Regions from separate parts of the Nostoc sp. UHCC 0302 genome, predicted to be linked through region 1. Evidence: riboswitches for the same ligand, from Rfam matches in the RefSeq annotation. Region 1 holds a riboswitch; each other region holds the start of a gene.
What was found. A riboswitch is a leader RNA that binds a small molecule or an ion and turns the genes downstream of it on or off. The one in region 1 is predicted to bind cyclic di-AMP.
Positions count from the first base shown of each region.

Region 2: it holds a riboswitch for cyclic di-AMP, as region 1 does, so the genes downstream of both, WKK05_RS04945 (glycosyltransferase) here and ntrB (nitrate ABC transporter permease) in region 1, are expected to answer to the same signal.
Region 3: it holds a riboswitch for cyclic di-AMP, as region 1 does, so the genes downstream of both, WKK05_RS24650 (hypothetical protein) here and ntrB (nitrate ABC transporter permease) in region 1, are expected to answer to the same signal.

Region 1 is NZ_CP151099.1:320,862-327,790, reverse strand. Features, by position in the region: gene bchD (magnesium chelatase ATPase subunit D) at 1-506, opposite strand, end outside; gene WKK05_RS01385 (hypothetical protein) at 614-772, shown strand; gene rnc (ribonuclease III) at 981-1,664, shown strand; gene WKK05_RS01375 (HAMP domain-containing sensor histidine kinase) at 1,723-3,021, opposite strand; cyclic di-AMP (ydaO/yuaA leader) riboswitch at 3,426-3,620, shown strand; gene ntrB (nitrate ABC transporter permease) at 3,719-4,570, shown strand; gene WKK05_RS01365 (ABC transporter substrate-binding protein) at 4,752-6,203, shown strand; gene WKK05_RS01360 (ABC transporter ATP-binding protein) at 6,255-6,929, shown strand, end outside.
Region 2 is NZ_CP151099.1:1,182,718-1,189,646, forward strand. Features, by position in the region: gene WKK05_RS04930 (adenylate/guanylate cyclase domain-containing protein) at 1-274, opposite strand, end outside; gene WKK05_RS04935 (hypothetical protein) at 686-976, shown strand; gene WKK05_RS04940 (filamentous hemagglutinin N-terminal domain-containing protein) at 1,223-3,637, shown strand; gene WKK05_RS04945 (glycosyltransferase) at 3,724-5,001, opposite strand; cyclic di-AMP (ydaO/yuaA leader) riboswitch at 5,162-5,400, opposite strand; gene WKK05_RS04950 (glycoside hydrolase family 31 protein) at 5,476-6,929, opposite strand, start outside.
Region 3 is NZ_CP151099.1:5,678,184-5,685,112, reverse strand. Features, by position in the region: gene WKK05_RS24660 (ubiquinol-cytochrome c reductase iron-sulfur subunit) at 396-818, shown strand; gene WKK05_RS24655 (HEAT repeat domain-containing protein) at 865-2,160, shown strand; gene WKK05_RS24650 (hypothetical protein) at 2,229-3,407, opposite strand; cyclic di-AMP (ydaO/yuaA leader) riboswitch at 3,681-3,846, opposite strand; gene WKK05_RS24645 (hypothetical protein) at 4,000-5,262, shown strand; gene WKK05_RS24640 (LysR family transcriptional regulator) at 5,976-6,920, shown strand.

The DNA of each region.
Region 1 (6,929 bases):
AACACTGTTAAGAGCTGATTTGATATTTGGTCATCTAATAAATTGATTTCATCTACATATAAGACGCCTCGGTTTGCTGTAGCGAGTAACCCAGGCTGAAAAATGGTATCACCTTGCTTTACCGATTTTTCAACATCCACAGAACCCAACAGTCTGTCTTCTGTGATTCCTAAAGGAATTTGTAAAAAAGGTGCAGGGATAATCTCAGTAGGGATATCTTCAGTGTCTTTTCCGGCATATTCTGCCAACAGATAATCATCCCATTCTTCTGGATGGTTGGGATCACAGTTGCTTATTGAGCCTTTGACAACTTCAATTGGTGGTAATAGAGCATGGATAGCACGCGCCATCACAGATTTTGCCGTACCGCGACGACCTGCGATCGCAACTCCCCCCAAACCTGGATCGACCGCTGCTAACAGCAAGGCTAATTTAATCGCTTCTTGACCGACTACGGCTGTCAAGGGAAACGCTGTGATAGTAGGGTTTATAGTGGGCGCAGGCATGGTTTGAATAATAGTTAGTCTAGGCCTTTAGCATATCAATTTCTGACACATTTAGAATAAGTGTGATGGGAATGAAGGTGATCGTCTTTTATTTAGGAGCAAGATTTATGAGTATTATTCAGGCTAAACGCTTCACACCAGCGGAATATCACAGACTCATAGAATTAAACTTTTTCCAGGAGGATGACCATAAGGATACTCATCTATTTCTACGGCTGATGGCAAGAAATTTAAAAGCTTTGGTTAGTTTGTTGATGCTGCTGTAAAGGATGGGAAAGTTCAAAAGCAAGGTCAGGAATTATTTTTAATCGATTTAGGCAAACTGGCTGCCTAAAATAGCTTTTAAAAACCCAGTTTCAGAAAAGATGGGTTTTTAAAACCTAACCGCTATTTGCGGTTTTTTCATGTTTGAAAATAGTTAAATCCTGTATAGTATCTCAACAATCTATTTCTGCAACAAGACAAAATCTAAAAATGCATAAACTTCTAACATTTAATGAAGAAAAATTGTTACGTCGTGCGCTTACCCACCGTTCCTATGTCCATGAAAATCCTGGTGAAGGCAAACACAATGAACGTTTAGAATTTCTCGGTGATGCTTTGCTGAACTTTTTAAGTGGCGAGTATCTTTATCGTCGTCACCCAGAAAGAGGAGAAGATGAATTAACGCGGCGGCGTTCTGCATTGGTAGATGAGAAGCAACTAGCAAAGTTCGCTATTGAGGTAGGTTTAGATTTTAGGATGCGGCTAGGAAAAGGTGCAATTCGAGATGGAGGCTACCAAAATCCCAATTTACTTAGCAGTACCTTTGAAGCAGTAATTGGCGCTTATTATTTGGATAATAATAGAGATGTTGAGGCAATTCGTGCTGTTATAGAACCACTGTTTGATTCTGTATCTGAGCAAATTGTTGTATCTCGTTCTAACGTAGACTCAAAAAATCGCTTTCAGGAATGGGTACAACGTAATATTACGCCAACTCCCCCTAAATATTTCACAGAACAAATAGGCGGTTTGTCTCATGCACCAGAGTTCATCGCTAAAGTATTAGTTGATGGAAAAAGTTATGGAGAAGGTAAGGGACGCAACAAAAAAGATGCAGAGAAAGCTGCTGCTGAAGATGCGCTAGCTAAGTTGAAAAAACAAGGATTGTTGTAAAAATGATGTTTAATTTAACGCCAAGATGCAGATTTATCATGGCGCGAAATAAACTCTGTTATATTTCTAATTTTAAGGGTAAAATCACGGTGAAAGTTGAACCAACCCCTAACTGAGAAAACAGGTGAATTTGACCTTGCAGTAACTGCACTAAGCGAGAAACGATCGCCAAACCTAACCCTGTACTATCAGGAAGGTAAGATTTATTAGTACTCACGCGAAAGTAGGGTTCAAATATCTGGGTTTGGTTTTCTGGTGCAATCCCGATTCCAGTATCAGAAACTGCGATCGCAAGGTAAGCTTTATTATCCGACAGTTTTTCTGGAAATGTTGTCTTGTTCTCTCCAAGCACAGGGAAAGAATTTTCTAAAAGAACATTTCTTGGCAAAATAGGCATGATCGCCTTTGTATCACTATCCAGCAAGTGACACACTATACTAATACTTCCCTTTTCTGTATAGCGAATAGCATTACTAACAAGGTTTGTAAGAATCTGTTGCAATAAAAACGAATCTGTGAATATCTCTTCAGGAGCGCGATCGCAATCCACCATGATTTGTAAATTTTTACCAATAGCTAAAGGTGCTAACATTTCCCGAACACTATTGATTATTTCAGGTACATTGGTGGGTGCTAGTTGGAACTTTATTTGTCCTGCATTATACCGCGAGAGTTCTAGTACATTATTGATCAGGTGAAGTAATTGTCTGCCATTGCGTAACACACGCTCAATATGTTCTAGATTGGCATAGTTATCTTTTGTCTCAGTCTTTCGTCGTTCTTGGCGTAAAAACAGATCCGAGTAACCAATAATGGAAGTTAGAGGATGTTTTAATTCGTGGGCTAGTTGCGAAACATACTCTTGATTAGCGTTAATTAAACGAGTAAGTTCTTCATTATGAAGCGTTAATGATTCATGTAGATACTGTAGTTCTCGTAAGCGCTCTTCAACATAACTCTTAAAACACCGAGTAATCGCTTCGTCTACAATAGCGTCAATCAAACGCATAGAACGGATTATTTCTAACGGTGTTCCTACGAGTAAGTCTGCTTGAATGGTGTCAAAAATTACCATTCTTAGCAAGTGATATTCTCTGGCAATTTCTGCTGGATCATAGCCTTGTTCGGCTCTAATAGCCCCGTGCTGAAAACTGGCAGTAACTATCGACTGAATATCATTATCCTGCGATTTTGAAAGCACTGTCACCATTGCTTTCAAAACATCAGGGATATGATTTCGGATTGCTGAGTATGATAGATCATCTGCACTCTCGATTCGTCTATCTAGGCGAACTGCTGCAATCCATTTATTAAGGATAGTATCCGTTTTTTCAGCCAGTGTTTGACTAAAATCCATTATCTTAAATTCAGCAATGAGATAGATGAGTAAACTCCATATGCAATTAGTTTAACCAGCGTTGGGAGTTTTTACCAAAATAAATGATATGTATCACCTACCAAAAGAAATAGATATTACTTATTCTTCATTTTAGATACATTAATTAACCGTAACACGGAAAAACCTTGTATAATATTTGTCTGATATCGAGCCTAAAAAACAAGCAAGTAACAGTTTTGACGCTTAACTTAAGTGGATTGTTTAGCTTGCTGTGTAGCGAGTTCAGTAATAACCGAAACAAAATACAAACTTAGTTATTCCTGAAATCTAAAGAGAATATTAAGAATGTGGTGTTTAAAATTATCAGAAGACAGATGTTTTTACTGAGTAATAATGTTATAGTCCATATAATTAATCCATTTTGAGTAAGTCAGCCTAATCCAGCAAATAACATTGCAGAACAGCTGGAGCGGAGGAACCACATCGTGGGGCGTATCTCATAGAAAGTTGATAGTGTAATAGAGTTGTTAGTAACTCATTGCTCTTGACTTTCTTGAGAGGGGCATCTCTCAGCCCTAGCCCGTCAGCTAACTTCGTAGGCATTGAGAGGAGACTGAAGAGAAAGCATTATTTATGATGTTGTGATCTCATCGGTGTCCAAGGCTGGTACTGCTCGGATTTTTTGTACCTGCACTGAACTCTGTTGAGGTGGGAAATGATATTTCAACTAAATCTAGCTGCAATTGTTGCGGTAGCTGGACAAGCTGCTTGGCAAAAAACAAAACCTGCGATCGCCAGAGATGTCGTCTTACTACCCATATTAGGTTTCTTGGGAATAATCGTGTTGTGGTGGATTGTGGCACTTGCTAACCATGAATTAATGCCCACGCCACCAGAGGCGCTAATCGCTAATTTAGACTACATTTTAAATCCCTTCTACGAAAGAGGCCCAGGGAACTTAGGAATTGGTTGGTTGCTGATTGCCAGTCTACGGCGGGTGTTGCTGGGTTTTCTATTAGGTGCAGTAGTAGCGATTCCTTTGGGATTTTTAATTGGGATGTCCAAACCGGCAATGCTGGCGCTCAATCCCATTATTCAAATTTTTAAACCAGTATCGCCCTTAGCTTGGCTACCTATTGCCTTAGCAATTTTCAATTTGGCAGATCCTTCAGCTATCTTTGTAATTTTTATTACCTCCTTATGGCCGACAATTATTAACACTGCCTTGGGAGTTTCTAGCGTTCCTAAAGATTATTTAGATGTAGCACGAGTACTAGAAATGCCTCGTTGGAGACGGATAACAAAAATTATTTGGCCTGCTAGCTTGCCCTATATTTTTACAGGTTTACGAATCAGTTTAGGGATTGCGTGGCTAGTAATTGTTGCCGTAGAAATGCTTACAGGCGGGATTGGTATAGGCTTTTTTGTTTGGGATGAATGGAGTCGCTTAAACTTAAGTTCAGTTTTCCTAGCTGTGTTAGTAATTGGCTTAACGGGGCTAATCCTGGATTTCGCCGTCAGCAAAATTCAAGAATTAGTTACTCACCGCCCGACAACTTCTAACTAACAAAATTTTGGCTAATGCCGCAACTGCTAAGACGTAATAAAACTTTGCTACCCCAGTTGCTTCTCCTGTCGGAGACCAAGGCGAACAAGTCGGGAAACCCGCCCACGGCGATGTCTCCCCAACGCACTGGCTCGCCTTTGCACCTTTGCGTGAGCAATTAATCACCGTTGGAGCTACAGAAATGGGTGATATTAATCAGAATACCTGGAATCGACGAGACTTTATTAAAGGAATAGGAGCAACAACAGCAGGAATAGCACTATCTTCGTGTGCAGTTTCAGGCGATCGCTCAGCTAAAGGGCTGACTGAAGAAGCTTTAGCTGTTGAACCAGTAGTGAAACCTGGAGACTTAGAGAAATCTGATATTACCGTTGGTTATGTTCCTGTTAATGACTGTGCGCCATTTGCGATCGCTTGGAAAAAAGGCTTCTTCCGCAAATATGGTTTAAACGTCAAACTCAACCGGGAAGCAAGTTGGGCAACCTCCCGCGACGGCTTAATTTTTGGTCGCCTGGATGCTTCACCCGTGGTATCTGGTGCTGTTACCAACGCCAGAATTGGCGCTGAAGGCGCACGTCATGCCCCCTTGTGTGCAGCCATGACTATTCACCGCCACGGTAACGCCATGACGATGGACAAAGCCATGTGGGATTTCGGGCTGCGTCCGTGGTACGAGTACAAACAACAATATGGCGATGGTGCGCTAGAAGCCTTTGGCAAAGATTTTCGCGGTTACTTTGACAAACAGCCTCCAGAAGGCAAAGTCTGGGCAGTAGTACTAAGTTCTGCGATTTATGAATATTTTGTCCGCTACTTATCCGCTGCCGCAGGTGTTGATCCCCTCAAGGAATTTCGGATCATCATTGTTCCACCTCCTCAGATGGTGACAAATGTGCGGATTGGCGCTATGCAAGCTTACATGGTGGCAGAACCCTGGAACACAAGAGCAATTACAGGTAACGAAGGTGTCGGCTTTACCTTTGCACAAGGCAAAGAAATCTGGCTAGGGCATCCAGATCGACTTTTGGGAGTGATGGAATCTTTCATCGAAAAGTATCCCAAAACCTACCGTTCTCTGGTCAAGGCAATGATTGAAGCCTGCCAGTATTGCAGCAAACCAGAAAATCACCAAGAAGTGGCTGAATTGATTACAGACCGATCCTTTACAGGTGCAAGGCCTAAAAAGAAGGATGCCCTAATTACGAAGTTGACAGGGCCGGGAATTATCGGCAATTACAACTATGGTGGGTTCGATGGCAAAGACCGCACCATTAAAGCCGCTGACACCACAATTTTCTTTGATATACCTGACAACCTTCCTAAACAGCCAGGAGAACATTCAACATTTTTGTGGAGATCCCGAAGTATCTGGTTGATGACACAAGCAGCTAGATGGGGGCAAATTAAGGAATTCCCCAAAAATGCTAATAAATTAGCTGAACAAGGCTGGAGAACTGATTTATATCGTGAGATAGCAACTGAAATGGGTATTCAGTGTCCCAAGGATGATTACAAAGTGGAACCTCCAGGAGTATTTATAGATAATAAAGGCTTTGATCCTAGTGATCCAGCGGGATATTTAAATAGTTTTGCTATTAGGGCTAACGCTCCTACTCGTTTTTTCATGTCTTAAATTCGCGAATTTACATGACTAATGACTAAATTATTTTCGGAGCCTTTTATGATGGAATATACCACATCACCTATCAATACTCAGGGTGAAGTTACACCCCGCACTGGATTTCTAGAAATTGAAAATTTAGTCAAGTCTTATCCAACACCTGGGAAAGACAATTTTGTCGTTTTAAATGGTGTGAATCTTACGATACGTGAAGATGAATTTGTTTCTGTAATTGGTCACTCAGGCTGTGGTAAATCAACCCTACTAAAGATTATTGCTGGTTTAGAAAAAGCTACTTCTGGCTCAGTACGGCTAGATGGAAAAGAAATTCGTAAACCAGGCGCAGAAAGAATGATGGTGTTTCAGAACTATTCATTACTGCCTTGGTTAACTGTGCGAGAAAATATCCGATTAGCTGTAGACGAAGTGCTAAAAAATGCTAATCGTGCTGACAAAATTAGCATTGTTAACGAACACTTGGCAATGGTAAACTTAACGGCGGCGGCTGATAAGTATCCTGATGAACTTTCTGGAGGTATGAAACAGCGGGTGGGGATTGCTAGAGCCTTAGCAATTCGCCCAAAAATGTTGTTGATGGATGAACCTTTTGGGGCTTTAGATGCACTAACTCGGAGCAAATTGCAGCGGCAAGTATTAGATATTTGGGAAAACAAACGCCAAGCAGTAATGATGATTACCCATGATGTAGATGAGGCAATTTATATGTCAGATCGCATC
Region 2 (6,929 bases), 860 kb from region 1:
AGGTAATTGAATGCAACATTTCTTGCAGAATTGTTTCAAACCCATGAGAATCCAGCATCGACAGGGTTTGATGGACAATCTGTAATTTTTGCTCGACATCTTTAACAACCTGCTTAAAAGTATCCTGAGTCAGGGGAGCAAGAAACGTAGAAATAGTTCCTTGTCTATTGGCAAGAGCGCCCACAGGAGCAGAATTTGCTTGTAAGTCGAGGTTTTCTTGGTTGCAAACACCAATAATCAAATCGGCGGTTTCCTCACAACTACCTTGTCTCATTGAATATCCAATCTGAAATTGCGTTAGCTCTAGTTAACCCGCGACTTAGGATTCGCAGATATGACCAACCCACTGTAACGATTACCTAGTAGACTGGCAACGCTTGTGGAGGTACTGTATACATACTTCCCAATCCTCTAGTTAAAGTAACAATTTCTTCAAAAAGGGGCTGGAGACTGGGAGAATAACTAATGCCCAATGCCCGATTTTCAAGACAGTATAAACTTGTGTAACAATCTTTCGGTTTTTGCGTAAAGCCTAGATGAGGAAGTGAAGTTATAGATCAGGGACACAAAATTCCATCTGGAAAGTTTCTAGATGATTGACTGCTTTTTGTTTGCGTAAATCCTCAGTAATGAGTTTTCAAATATTGAACTCAATTGCTGTTTTTTGCAAAAGGGAAATTTACATATGACTCACACATCAGGGCTATCAAACAATTTAGGGAATAATGAGGAAGCGATCACAACTTCCCAAGAGCAAGAATTTACACAAACTTCTGGTCTAACCCTACAGGCACTTGGTGATTTTCCACCACTTCCACCGCCACCACCACCACCGCCACCACCATTACCACAGCCCAGTGGCAATAATGCAGGTCTGATAAATTCAGACATCATAAAAAAGGTATCGACCTCCACACTAAAAACCTCTAGTAAATCTGAAGATTCATCTAACTCTTCGAGTGTTTCCCAGATTTAATCCAGTTCATTCAATAAGTTTAGGCTTCTATAAAGACATCAGTTTATCCCACCTTTAAACCCTCCACCCCTCTTGATTTACTTCGAAATAGTGAAACCATAGAGGGGTATGGAAAGGTGAAAATTAAAGTTATTCATCTCTGTGACCAAAGAGAGGTTTACGCATAAGGTTTTTTCATATTTATTAGTGAGTACAATTTTTTCTGAACCCAATTTGGTAGTTCATAATTCAGAGGCACATTCTAAGATGACTCAAAGGGGCAAAGGCCGCTCTTGGCAATTAGGTTTAGCAAGTTCTTTAGCAACTGCTGGAGCATTATTGTCTCTCAGTATCACCTCTCCTTTCGTAAATTCTGCCTTTGCTCAAAGTGCAATCACTCCTGATGACACATTAGAAAATAAATCTCAAGTTATAAACAATTACCGCGGTGATCCTACAACTGAAGTGTTGACAGGAGGAACACGTCGCAGCAACAATCTGTTTCATAGTTTTTTGGAATTTAACGTTAGTGAAGGACAATCTGCATTTTTTTTGAATCCTAGCAGTGATATTCAAAATATTCTGGTTAGGGTAACGGGTAGTAAGCCCTCTCACATTCTGGGTCAGATCGGAACTTTTGGTTCTTATGCCAATCTGTTTTTAATTAATCCCAACGGGATCGTTTTTGGGGCGAAAGCTACATTAAATGTTAGTGGTTCGTTTGTGGCTAGTACAGCTAACGGCATCAAATTTAATGATGGTGCTTTTAGTGACAATGCTCCTCCAACAACGCCTCTACTGACAGTGAGTGTACCGATTGGGTTGCAATTTAGGGGGGCTGGTGGAGAGATTAAGATTGACGGGCAGACTGATGGGGAAGGATATCTCCAAGTGCAACCAGGTAAGACCTTGGCATTAGTGGGCGGCAATGTCAGCTTGAGCGGAAGAGGTGATCAAATACAACTCTACGCACCAAATGGTCAGATTGCTTTGGGAGGAATACTGGGAGCAGGAACAATCGGACTGAACCTAGAGAATGCGGATAGCAACAACCAGATTTTAAGCTTTCCTACTAACGTAGCATTAGCAGATGTATCATTCAGCAATCAGACCATAGTTGATGTCACAGGTGAGGGCGGCGGATATATCCAGATACAGGGTAAACGCATCGCGCTCAAAGATGGGTCAAGAGTTGACGCACAGACTTTAGGTAGTCAAAACGGCAGAGGAATCTTTATTCAGGCAGAGCAGTTAACCATCCAAGATGGATCAGTAGTTAATGCTTCCACCTACGGAGAGGGTACTGGGGGAAGTTTAGTGGTGAAGGCAACTGACTTTGTGGAAGTGAGCGGAATTAATGCAGATGCTAAACCAAGTGGTTTGTTTGCTGAGACTTATAGTAAAGGTGCGGCAGGCGACGTGACCATTGAAACAGGACGATTAATTGTTGAAAATGGGGGAAACATAGCAGCATCTGCTCGCGAAGGTAGCGCAGGTATTGGAGGAAATTTAGAAGTAACCGCTGATTTAATAAAACTGAGCGGTTCACCACTTCCTAAATTTCCTAGCGGTTTGTTTGCTCAAACTTACGGTAGCAACGATGCAGGTTCTTTAACGATTAAGACAAGGCAGTTAATTGTCCAGGATGGAGCGCAGATAGTAGCAGGAACTCAACCAGGTAGCCAAGGCAATGGAGGAACTCTTAGCATAAATGCTTCTGACTTCATAGAGCTAAGCGGAAAAGCACCAGTTGGTGACAATACCAGTGGCTTGTTTGCGCGAAGTTTGGGTAGTGGAGATGCAGGTTCTATTTCTATTACTACAGAACAGTTGAATGTACGAGATCAGGCTCAAGTAACGGTGAGTGCTTTAGAAGGAGGAAATGCAGGCAACCTGTTAATCATAGCCGACGAAATCCGTCTAGATAGAGAAGGAAAACTGCTTGCTCAAACCACATCAGGTAATGGTGGCAATATTAAACTACAAGTAGAAAACTTACTGCAATTACGCAATAAAAGTCAAATCTCTACTACAGCAGGCACTGATGATAGTGGTGGTGGAAATGGAGGAAATATCAAAATTGATACCCCTGATGGTTTTATTGTTGCTGTACCTGATGAAAATAGCGATATCAGCGCTAATGCTTTTGGAGGCAAAGGTGGCAATGTCGATATCAAAGCTTTTGGGATTTACGGCACGCAACCTCGAAAAAAACCGACCCAATTTAGTGATATTACTGCCAGTTCTCAGGTTGGGCTAAACGGTGTAATTAGAATCACCACCCCCGATGTTAACCCTAACGAGAGATTAATCAACTTGCCCACTCAACTGGTTCAGCCAAAGCTAGCTCAAGTATGTAAAGCGAATGTAGGTCGAAATCAAAATAGTTTTACTATCACTGGACGCGGCGGTGTGCCTTCTAGCCCTACAGAACCCCTAAGTGCTGATGCTGTTCTAGCAGATTGGATTACTCTCGATAAAGTTAATGAAAGTGCCTCTAATCAAAATGTGAGTAACGCTAATATTCCCACTCAAGCCAGCCCAGAAGCGATTGTGGAAGCTAACGGTTGGGAAGTCAATGCTAAGGGAGAGGTAGTTCTCATAGCTAATGCATCCAGCGTCACGCCCCATACTTCTTGGCAACAATCAACTGATTGTGATGTAGCTCAAGCATCGTCTTGAACTATTAAGTTTTCTCTGTGTCTTGGTGTCTTAATGGTTCGATAACAAATTTGTTGAACCACTAAGACACTAAGTATGTGTATAAATTAAGCTGCAATCCGAGTTCGGCTCTGCGGTACAGATGCGGCTGGAGCCAGCAGATGAGTATATAGTTGAGTCAATCGGGATGCTACACTATACCAGCTAAAGGCGATTTCTGTCCGTTGCTGCGCTGCTTTACCTAACTGGTCTCGCCATGTCGGGTTAGCGAGAATGCTGTCTATGGCAGCAGCAAATGCTACTTCGTCTTTAGGGGGCGCAAGTAAGCCAGTGACTTCTGGAACAACAGTAAATTGCAATCCGCCAACGTTACTAGCTACTACTGGAGTTTGACTAGCCATTGCTTCTATGGCAACTAAACCGAAAGGTTCGTAGTGGCTTGGGACTACGCAGACATCGGCAGCAGCGTAGTAGAAGGGGAGGATAGCCTCATTTAGACGACCAGGAAATGTGGTGCAATCTTCTAGCCCAAGCTCTGCGACAATACTGGCAATGCGATCGCGTTCTATGCCATCACTCTGACCAGGACGGCTACCACCCCCAATCACTAGCTGGAGGTTAGCTTCTCCTCTTAAACTAGATTTAGCAACGGCTCTTACTAAGGTTTCAATGCCTTTGCGTCGATCAAAACGACCAACGTAAAGAACCATTTTGGCATCTTGGGCAATTCCTAGCTTTTCTCGTGCGTCAGACCGCTCAATTTTCCCAAACTTATCAGTATCAGTACCACAAGGAATCATTTCAATTTGTCCCTTGCTGGAAACAAGTATCCGCATATCTTTCTGCTCTTGCGGACTGGTTGCAACTACGCGGTCTACTGTTTCTAAACAGGCTTTTTCTACAGCTAATCGTTGGGTAGCAATTAAGGGAACATCACTAATACTTCTATATTTAACTGCTCCTAGAGAGTGGTAAGTATGAACTTGAACTAGCGGTTGCAGCTTTTTCAATTCCATTCCCACCCAAGAGGACAACCAGTAATTAGTATGAATTAGGGAATAACAAAATCCTTGCTGCTGCTGGAATTGCTGAAAGTGAGTGATGAATTCAGGTAAATGCTCAAATAAGTTATCTCGTCCAATGAATTCAGCTGGCCCAGCTTTTAACCGAATAGTACGACAGTTTGAATTATGTTGAACGATCGCAGCTTGTTCAAGACTACTGCGACGCGTGAACATATCTACTTGCCAACCTTGTTCCGCTAGTGCATATCCTACTTGACGCACATAGACATTTTGACCCCCAGCTTCTTCTTGTCCAATTTCAGCGGCTGGGTCGCCATCAACTGAAATGAGGGCAATACGGTATCTGTCATTCTGGAACATAGTCTAGTTTTACCTCAAGGCAACTAATCCTGCCTCAGACGCCAGAAGTTAAGGTGATTTTAGCCTTTTCTCAAGGCCAAGGGCAGGTACAACGAAGCGTAAAGTTACCAGCCAAGGACACTGACGAGGACAGGGCATTACTTGTAAGAATGCTGCTCGTTCAATCTCCTCTCAATGCCTACGAAGTTAGCTGACGGGCTAGGACTGAGAGATGTCCTTCTTCAAAAAGTTGTGAGTTGCAAGCTATGAGTTGCCAGTTACATATTTAATAACTTCTAACTCTTCACTCCTAACTCTTTACTTTTCCCCAGATACGCCCCAAACTTGGTTCCTCCGCTCCTGGCTACTCTTGTAAACAAATATGTTTAGGGTAGATAGTGGATTAGGCAGACTGATTTATATTTGTTCATACATTAACGTATACTCTTATGCTTAGTCAAGCGGATGAACAAAAAAAGTGTGATTACAATCACTTCAAACAGTTACTGATAATGCTTCTAGGCGAACTTTGCCAAAGCGATCGCACTGCAATTTTTGTCCCTCAAAAGAGACTTCTGCATCGTCTACCCAAGCTTGCTGTAGCTTCATGCCATGCAGATGTAGTTGCACACTTGTGTAAGGAAAAGGATAATCACCCTGTTCCTGCCAAGTGATTTCTAAACCGTTTGCCGATTGTGTGATCTGGAATTGATCCAATCGGGATGCACCATAACCATCACCCGCATCACTGTACAGCTGACTCACACTGGTATCCTGTACAGGTGGATATATATGCAGAGTTAGTTGTTTGCCTTCTGCCATTGGTAAGATGCTCCCCGCTTTCACTAACAAGGGAATCCTGTCTAGTGGTGCTTGCAGATGTACTTGTTGCTGATTCTCAATCACAGTATCATCCCAGAAATTATACCAACATCCTGGGGGTAAAATGACTGAGCGTGAGTCTGCCCCTGCTTCAACAATTGGGCAAACCAGCAACGCATCACCTAACAAGAAAGCATCTTCGACATCCCAAAGTGCAGCGTTATCACTGGCAGACCAAAACACGGGACGCACAGGAGGATAACCTTTTTGTGTAGCTTCCCAAGACAGAGTATAAAAGTAGGGAAGCAGCCGATAACGTAATTGTAGAAATGAACGAATGATACTCAGATAAGGTTCGCCATAAGTCCACGGTGTGCGGTGTTCTACGTTATTGGAAGAGTGGGTGCGGCAAAAAGTGAGAAAGGTTGACATCTGGAACCAGCGCAGGTAAAGTTCGCCACCAGGATTTCCTTGGAAACCACCGATGTCTGGGCCGCTATAGGGAATGCCGGAAAGCCCTAACCCTACTATGGTTGATATAGTTTGGCGCAACGCCCGCCAACTACATTCAACGTCGCCAGTCCAAGTCCAAGCATAGCGCTGAAGTCCTGCCCAACCTGCACGAGAAACAATGAAAGGACGCTGTTCGGAGCGATATTGACGCAAACTTTCGTAGCCTGCTTCAGCTTGTAGTAAACCGTAAACATTGTGTGCTTCGCGATGATCCCCGCCTCTGCCTTCCATGAAGTGTTGGGTGACTTTGGGTAAAGAGCGATCGCCTGAAATAATAAAAGCAGCTGGCTCATTCATATCGTGCCAAAATCCTGCTACACCCACATCTAGCAAGTATGCATACTGCCGACTCCACCATCTGCGAACCTTGGGATTGGTAAAATCAGGGAATACACACCAACCAGGCCATACAGGTGCAACTACTAGTTCTCCATTAGGGAGTTTGCAAAATCCATCTAATATCTGTCCTTCAAGAAATAAGTTGCTATCACGGCTGTACTTAATTCCAGGGTTAAGAATTGCGATAAATTGCACTCCCAACTCTGCAAGTTCTTGTGTAAAACTTGCTAATTGGGGAAAGCGTTCTGGGTCGATTGTAAATGCTCTGTTGCCAA
Region 3 (6,929 bases), 3.0 Mb from region 1:
TTAGTTGTGCTGTATCTACGAGAGTTAGTAATAAAAAACTTTTATTCTGTTACGGGTTATTATCTGTACTCAAGAACGTTCAAACGTCAAACCTATGACAGGTAAGAGGCCTGTCCTAAAATCCGTAATTATTTAGGAAGAATTTGTCGTTATTTACATCTTGGGAATTTGTCAAGCAGATTTGGTTACTGTTCATGTAACAATTTCGATACTCTTAAGTTAAGCTCGAATTTCTGTTAAAATCGTATAAATTGTTACGATTTTTTAGTAAGATTGCTCAAAATGCATTAATAATATGCGTTTATTGCATTAAAGCTAATCAATAAGTGGTGTAAAACGCTTACTGACAAGTATTTGAAATGATTACTCTTAGCTAAAACTTAAATATTTTTTCTATGAAACGTCGTGATTTTATTAATTGGGTAGGTTTGGGCTGGATTGCAACTTCTCTACCTGTAGCGATCGCTGCCTGTTCTTCCGAGTCAACTACACCAAAAACTTCAGCATCTGGAGATTGGCAAACGGTTGGTACTTCGGCAGAATTAGATAAGGCTGGTCAATTACTTGCAAAGAATTCACCCGTCGGGCCTGTGTTGGTAGTTGGCACATCTAAAACCGCAATGACTGCTGTTGATCCTACTTGTACTCACAAAGGTTGTACGGTGGTATGGCAAGCACAGACAAAAAAATTCGCCTGTCCCTGTCATCATTCAGAATTTGGGATTGATGGTAAGGTACAAAAAGGCCCAGCCACAGAACCACTAAAAACTTATGCTGCCAAGATTGAAAGGAATTCAGTTGTAGTTAAGCCAGTTTAGTGTAAAAAGGCAGAAGGCAGAAGATTGAGAATTCGAGCAGGGTGTAGTGGATAATAATATCAAGCAGCTTTTGGTGCAAGCGCAGGCGGCGCATGATGCAGCTGATTGGTCATTGCTGATTCAATATCTGCAACAGTTAATTTTGCAGGTTGACTCTAGGCAATCAGATATAGTTAACAATCAAGAATATCTCCTGGAATTAGCACTGGCAACTTTAGAGATGGGAGATTTTCAGCAACGCTGGGAAATTGCTAATGTATTGACTAGTCTGGGAAATATTGCAATCGAACCACTTGTAGAAATATTAGAAGATGAAGAGGCAGAAGAAGAATTGCGGTGGTATGCAGCAAAGACTTTAGGCGAATTTCAGCACCCAGATGTCATAGCGCCTCTAGTAGAATTGTTGAAAACTGGTGAGGATGAAGAACTCAAAGCGATCGCAGCTACAGCATTGGGGCAAATGGGTACTCTGGCAATTCCCGCACTCTCTAAACTTTTAATAGAGGAAGATACAAGGCTTTTAGCAGTGCGATCGCTTTCTTGCATTCGCCAAACAGAAACCATCACAGCTTTGTTGAGTGTAGTACAAGATTCACAAGCCGCAGTCCGCAGTGCTGCAATTGAAGCCCTCAGCAGCTTTCATGACGAACGTGTACCACCAATACTGTTGAATGCATTGGATGATCTAGCCGCTCCAGTCAGACGTGCAGCAGTACTGGGTTTAGGTTTTCGTCCCGACTTATGTGAAACATTCAATTTGGTGACGAAACTGCAATCTAAGCTTTATGACTTTAATCTTGAAGTTTGTTGTGCCGCAGCAACTGCCCTTTCCAGGATGAATTCTCAGGATGCTGCTAAGGAATTATTTCAGGTGTTGATATCACCACAAACACCAATAAAGCTACAGATTGAAACCATCCGCGCTTTGAGTTGGATGGAGACACAATCGAGTTTAAAATATTTACAACAAGCATTTAATCAAAGCCAATCAGAGACAGTTTGGCTGGAAGTTGTGACAGTTTTGGGGCAAATCCAAAAGTCGCAGCAATTAACTACAGATATTTTGCTAGACATACTGCAATCAAAGCATCCAAGCATAGAAATTTCTAGCATCAAAAGTGCGATCGCTTTGTCTTTAGGACAGTTAGGCAATATACAGGCAATTGAACCCTTGATTTTGCTACTAGCAGATGCAAATGCATCAGTGAGACTCCATGCGATCGCTGCATTGAAAAATCTGGACAGGGAAGCCGCTTATCAAAAATTGCAGGAATTAGTAAATGATGGCGCACTCACAGCAGAGTTGCGAAAAGGAGTAGCGATCGCGCTGGCGGAGTGGTAACTTTTTTTTCAAAAGATGAAATAAATTCTCTATCCTCAATAGTAATATGCAAGCTTAACAAAAGAAAACTAACAATTATGTTTTATCCAGTTTCCCCCTTTGTCTTGAAGTAATTCTAGCGAAATAAATAACTCACCGTAATTCAAGTATTTGCTCCGAAAAAGTTTTTTCACAATATCTGGTAAGTCATCCATAGCTATATCATTTGGTTTAAATACCTTGCTATTAATTCGGATATTGATATCTGCTATATTAGCAATATCTTTAAATAATATTGCATTTTGAAGATAATAACCTTGGTCGCATAAAATATACTTTACTTTGTCATAAGTTCTGTAAACTACACCCCGTTTAATAACGTCTACTGTTACATACAGACAATTTTCTAAAGATATAGTTTTGGTATCTTGCCATATCTCTTCAAATCTTTCGTTAATAAATGCACTTACAGCAGAATCTACTGGGAGTTTTAACTGCTTGCTCATTGTCGTCATTCCAGAACGGAAGAAGGTGACAAACAAATTTGGATCACACATATAAATAGCTAGTGATGGACTAGTATTGTATAATTTGACTTTTAATTTGTCTTGTTTTCCTTTTTCTTCCAGCTTTTTAATTATTTTCTGTATCTCTCGAAAATTTATATAAATTCTTTCTGCGATATTATTAAATTCACTAGATACAGCTTGTAATTCTAAACAACGAGCTTCTACTAAATCTTTATTCTCAGGATTAAGCAATAAAATCTCAATCTCACTATCATTAGTTTCAATATACCTTAAAATAGCTTGAGCGAATTTTTCTTTGTAAACACTATCCCTCAATAATTCTGTCCAAACTTCCAGTATTCTGATAGGAACAACAGGATTAGGAGAAAATCTATTTAAAGTTTTTGCTTCCATGATTGTATTAATAAAATCGTATTTATCAAAGCAATCCAATTTCACTCCTTGCTGATCATCTAATTCTTTAAGACGATAAAAAACAATATCAAAAGCTACAAAAGCACATACTGCACCTAACAAATTAAAACCCATATTTTGCCAAACATTAAACCAATCGAAGTCTTTTGTACTTAATAAAGGTGAGAAAATTAACAATATTGACATTATAGAAAGAGCAGAACCAACTTTGACAAATGGAGTACGAAGTAGATTTTTAATTTTTGGTATATTCAAAGAAAGTCTTTGCTTTCTTAATTGTCTCTTTTGATTTTGTAATGTAAGTTTGATTAGATTCATTTCCATTGTAATTCTCCTTTATTTACAAGTGAATTTCTATCTGAAAATTATTCTCATCACTAACCTGCAATGACTTAATTACCTCGAAAACTGAAATTATATATTTCGAGATAAACTAAGTTATTGCAATCATATATTTAGCTCGAATTCCAATAGTAGCAATTTGAAATTCGGGCTTTTTTGATTATTAAGTTACTAAATCAGTACTACGGGAAACTTTCAAAAAGCAACAAACCAAAAAATTCTGAATAGAACACCATCTGTAAAAATGATGTTTGTTCAGTCTCCTCTCAATGCCGACGAAGTTAGCTGACGGGCTAGGACTGAAAGGTGTCCATACTGGAGAAATCACAGCATTAGCCCCACAATAATTTGGTTCCTCCGTTGCGTATTACCCTATGCAACTAAAGACATAAGGCAAAACAGCATTAGGCAGATATGTTTTTGAAGTATTTATAGTTGTTGTATTACATTAATGTAGCAGAGAACATTTATTTTTACAATTATTAAAATATTTATTTTTATAATTATCTTATGTAATTATTTATTTTATATAACTATATAAGTTATATAAGATTTTAGTCACTACTCATAAACCATGAAAAAAAATACGAAAGCAGAGGAGACAGGTAATCAACAGAAAAAAATGGTTAGAAGCTTATCTATTACCCAGAACGCTTGGGATGCTATCAAAGACAAGGCAGCAAGGGAAGGGATATCTGCTTCCGAGTTCCTTGAACGGATTGGACGTGATGCATCGGTACTAGAAACCCCAATTAATTCCCGGCTCAAAGCATTCTTGGAAGCCCCTATTTCTATCTGGTGGTGCTGGTCTGAGGCTACAAGGCGCTACGCATTACAGTTAGGGCTGGTGGAGAGTCACAAGCAAGAAAGCGAACAAGGGCTCAAAGATTACATAGCTGACGAACGGCTCAAGCAACAAAAAGAAATAGTTGGAGATTGTCTTTGGCGGGCCATACTCACGCTTGCCGTTATAAACTATGGTATTCCCGAACTTGGTGTGAATAGCATGACACCTCTTCTGCGTTGGATGAGCTTCAAAATGCTACAACACAAGGCAGAACAAAAAGAAAGTATTTCGTTGCAAACAACTGATGAGCCTACATTTACCATTACAGACAAGCAAATCGAAAATGATTTAGTTGAAATTCAAGCTGCGCTAGACTTATTGCAACAATTTTCACCATCTTATTACGAAGTTGTGGATATGGTGATGAACGGCAGGATGAGTTATGCCCAAATCGCTAAATACAAACGTCTTAATACCCAAAAAAATGTGACAGATGCAGAAGCCCGACGGGAAGCAAAAGAAGCAGTGTATCAGCTTCGAACATACCTCCACAATCAAGTGACAAAGAATGTTAAAAAACAGTCTCTAAAGAATTCTTATCAATCTGAAAAAATTTTAGAAGTAAAAAAGAAAGAGTATTATCAACTATGTTCCTTATCTTTTTTAAAAGATAAAGATAGACAAAAGCTTGAAGAGACATTTCTTCGTCCTGCACTAGAAGATCCAGAACTGGAATTTTGGATCAAAGAAATTGACCATCTTGCAGGACATCACCTAACTGGATTTGAGTCTATTCATCTTGATTCTAAACATAAAGACTTTCATTATCTGTTAAGAGAAGAACTAGAAAAAAAGCTGAAAGATGAGAATACAGAAGAAAAAGATAATCTTCGTAATTTACTAATTCAAATGGACAAAAAATTGATGTTTTGTAAATCGTTTAAGGATATACGGGAGACGGTGGGGCAGTTTGTTACTGATATATCACAAGGAAGCTTGCAAATTGACACTATTCCCTTTCCTAAAAATTTCCTAGAGCGAAAACAATAGGAACTTATCCTTTAAACCATAATTGCAAGTGGATTAATATTCAAGAAGAATGGAGAATTTAAAATTCAGCAATCTTTTAGTGGGGGATGAGCGCGGAAAGTCTGAGCAAAGAGTTCTCTTCATGAGCGATTGTATCAAGCCGTTAGCGAGTCTTCGCCCTTGGCGTGAGACGCCAAAGGCGTAGCTTGCTTCCCCCTAGGGGTACGAGCATCAGGGCAAGCGCAGCGAAAGGTCGCGACTTGGGCGGGTTTCCCGACTTGTGGCAACTGGCATCGGAGCGGCGGCTTCCCAAAGGGTAGCAACTGCCTTCAGAATTCAAACGCAAAATAGGCTTTATACTTGGCTTTAATATCTAATTTGGATACTTCATCAACTAGAAATCTGCTGTATAGAATACTCATACCTTCGGATGATTTGACAGCTTATTCGGCTTTATTATTGTTAAGCCTGCGGCAAAATGTCATGAAATGTAAACAAAGTTATATCTTGAAATTTTTATATTGCTAAAAAAAATAATCAATACTATTGCCAGAGATATTTAGCTAAAAATACGCGGCAAAGATTATAATTGGCGATTAACATTGGAAAAATCAAGCCTAAAAAATTTATATCAAAATCTTTTAGGAAAAAGACCTGTAACAAACTCTACTAAATTGTGAATAGAAAATCGCTAAGTTAATGAAACCCATAAATGTAATTCAGGCTACATAAAAATGCGACTAGAGCAGTTGCAAGCTTTTCTGGCGATCGCCCAAACCGGCAGCTTTCAACAAGCAGCGCGGAAATGTAGTGTCACTCAATCAACCATCAGTCGCCAAATTCAAGCACTAGAAGCAGATTTGGGAATAGAACTGTTTCACAGAACAAATCATGCCAAGCTAACGCTAGGAGGCGAACGCTTGCTACCCCGTGCGCGGAAAATTTGTCAAGAATGGCAGACAGCTACAGAAGAATTAGCAGATTTAATTGCCGGAAAGCAGCCAGAACTTTGCATTGCAGCAATTCATTCGCTGTGCAGTTCTTATCTACCACCAGTGTTGCAAAAATTTTGTCATGATTATCCAGACGTGCAATTGCGAGTGACATCATTAGGTAGCGATCGCGCCTTAAAAGTCCTTAAAGATGGATTGGTGGATCTGGCAATTGTGATGAATAATCGCTTTTTAACGACTGGTAGAGAAATGGTGGTAGAAGTACTTTATGATGAACCGATAGAAGTCCTAACCGCAGCCAATCATCCTCTAGCCCAATATGAATATATCCCTTGGTCGGAGTTAATTCGTTATCCGCAAGTGGTTTTTAAAGATGGCTACGGAATGCAACGTCTGATACAAGATAGATTTGAGCGACTAGAAGCCAAACTTCAGGCAGTTTTAGAGGTAAACACCCTAGATGCCTTCCGGGGAGTGGTGCGCCAAGGAGAACTAATAGCTTTGCTGCCTCACTCAGCATTAATTGAAGCAGGTTGCGACCCTACCCTTGCAGTCCGTCCCCTAGCTAGCAATAATACTATTTTGCCTGAAAGTTCTAGTTTGACACGTCGGGTAGTTATGGTAACAACTCAAGACCGTTTGCAAATTCCTCCTATCAAGCACTTTTGGGAACTAGTACGGGAAAATATACCACTACAATTTGACCAAGAGCGCTCGGCTTCTTAAATGTCATTA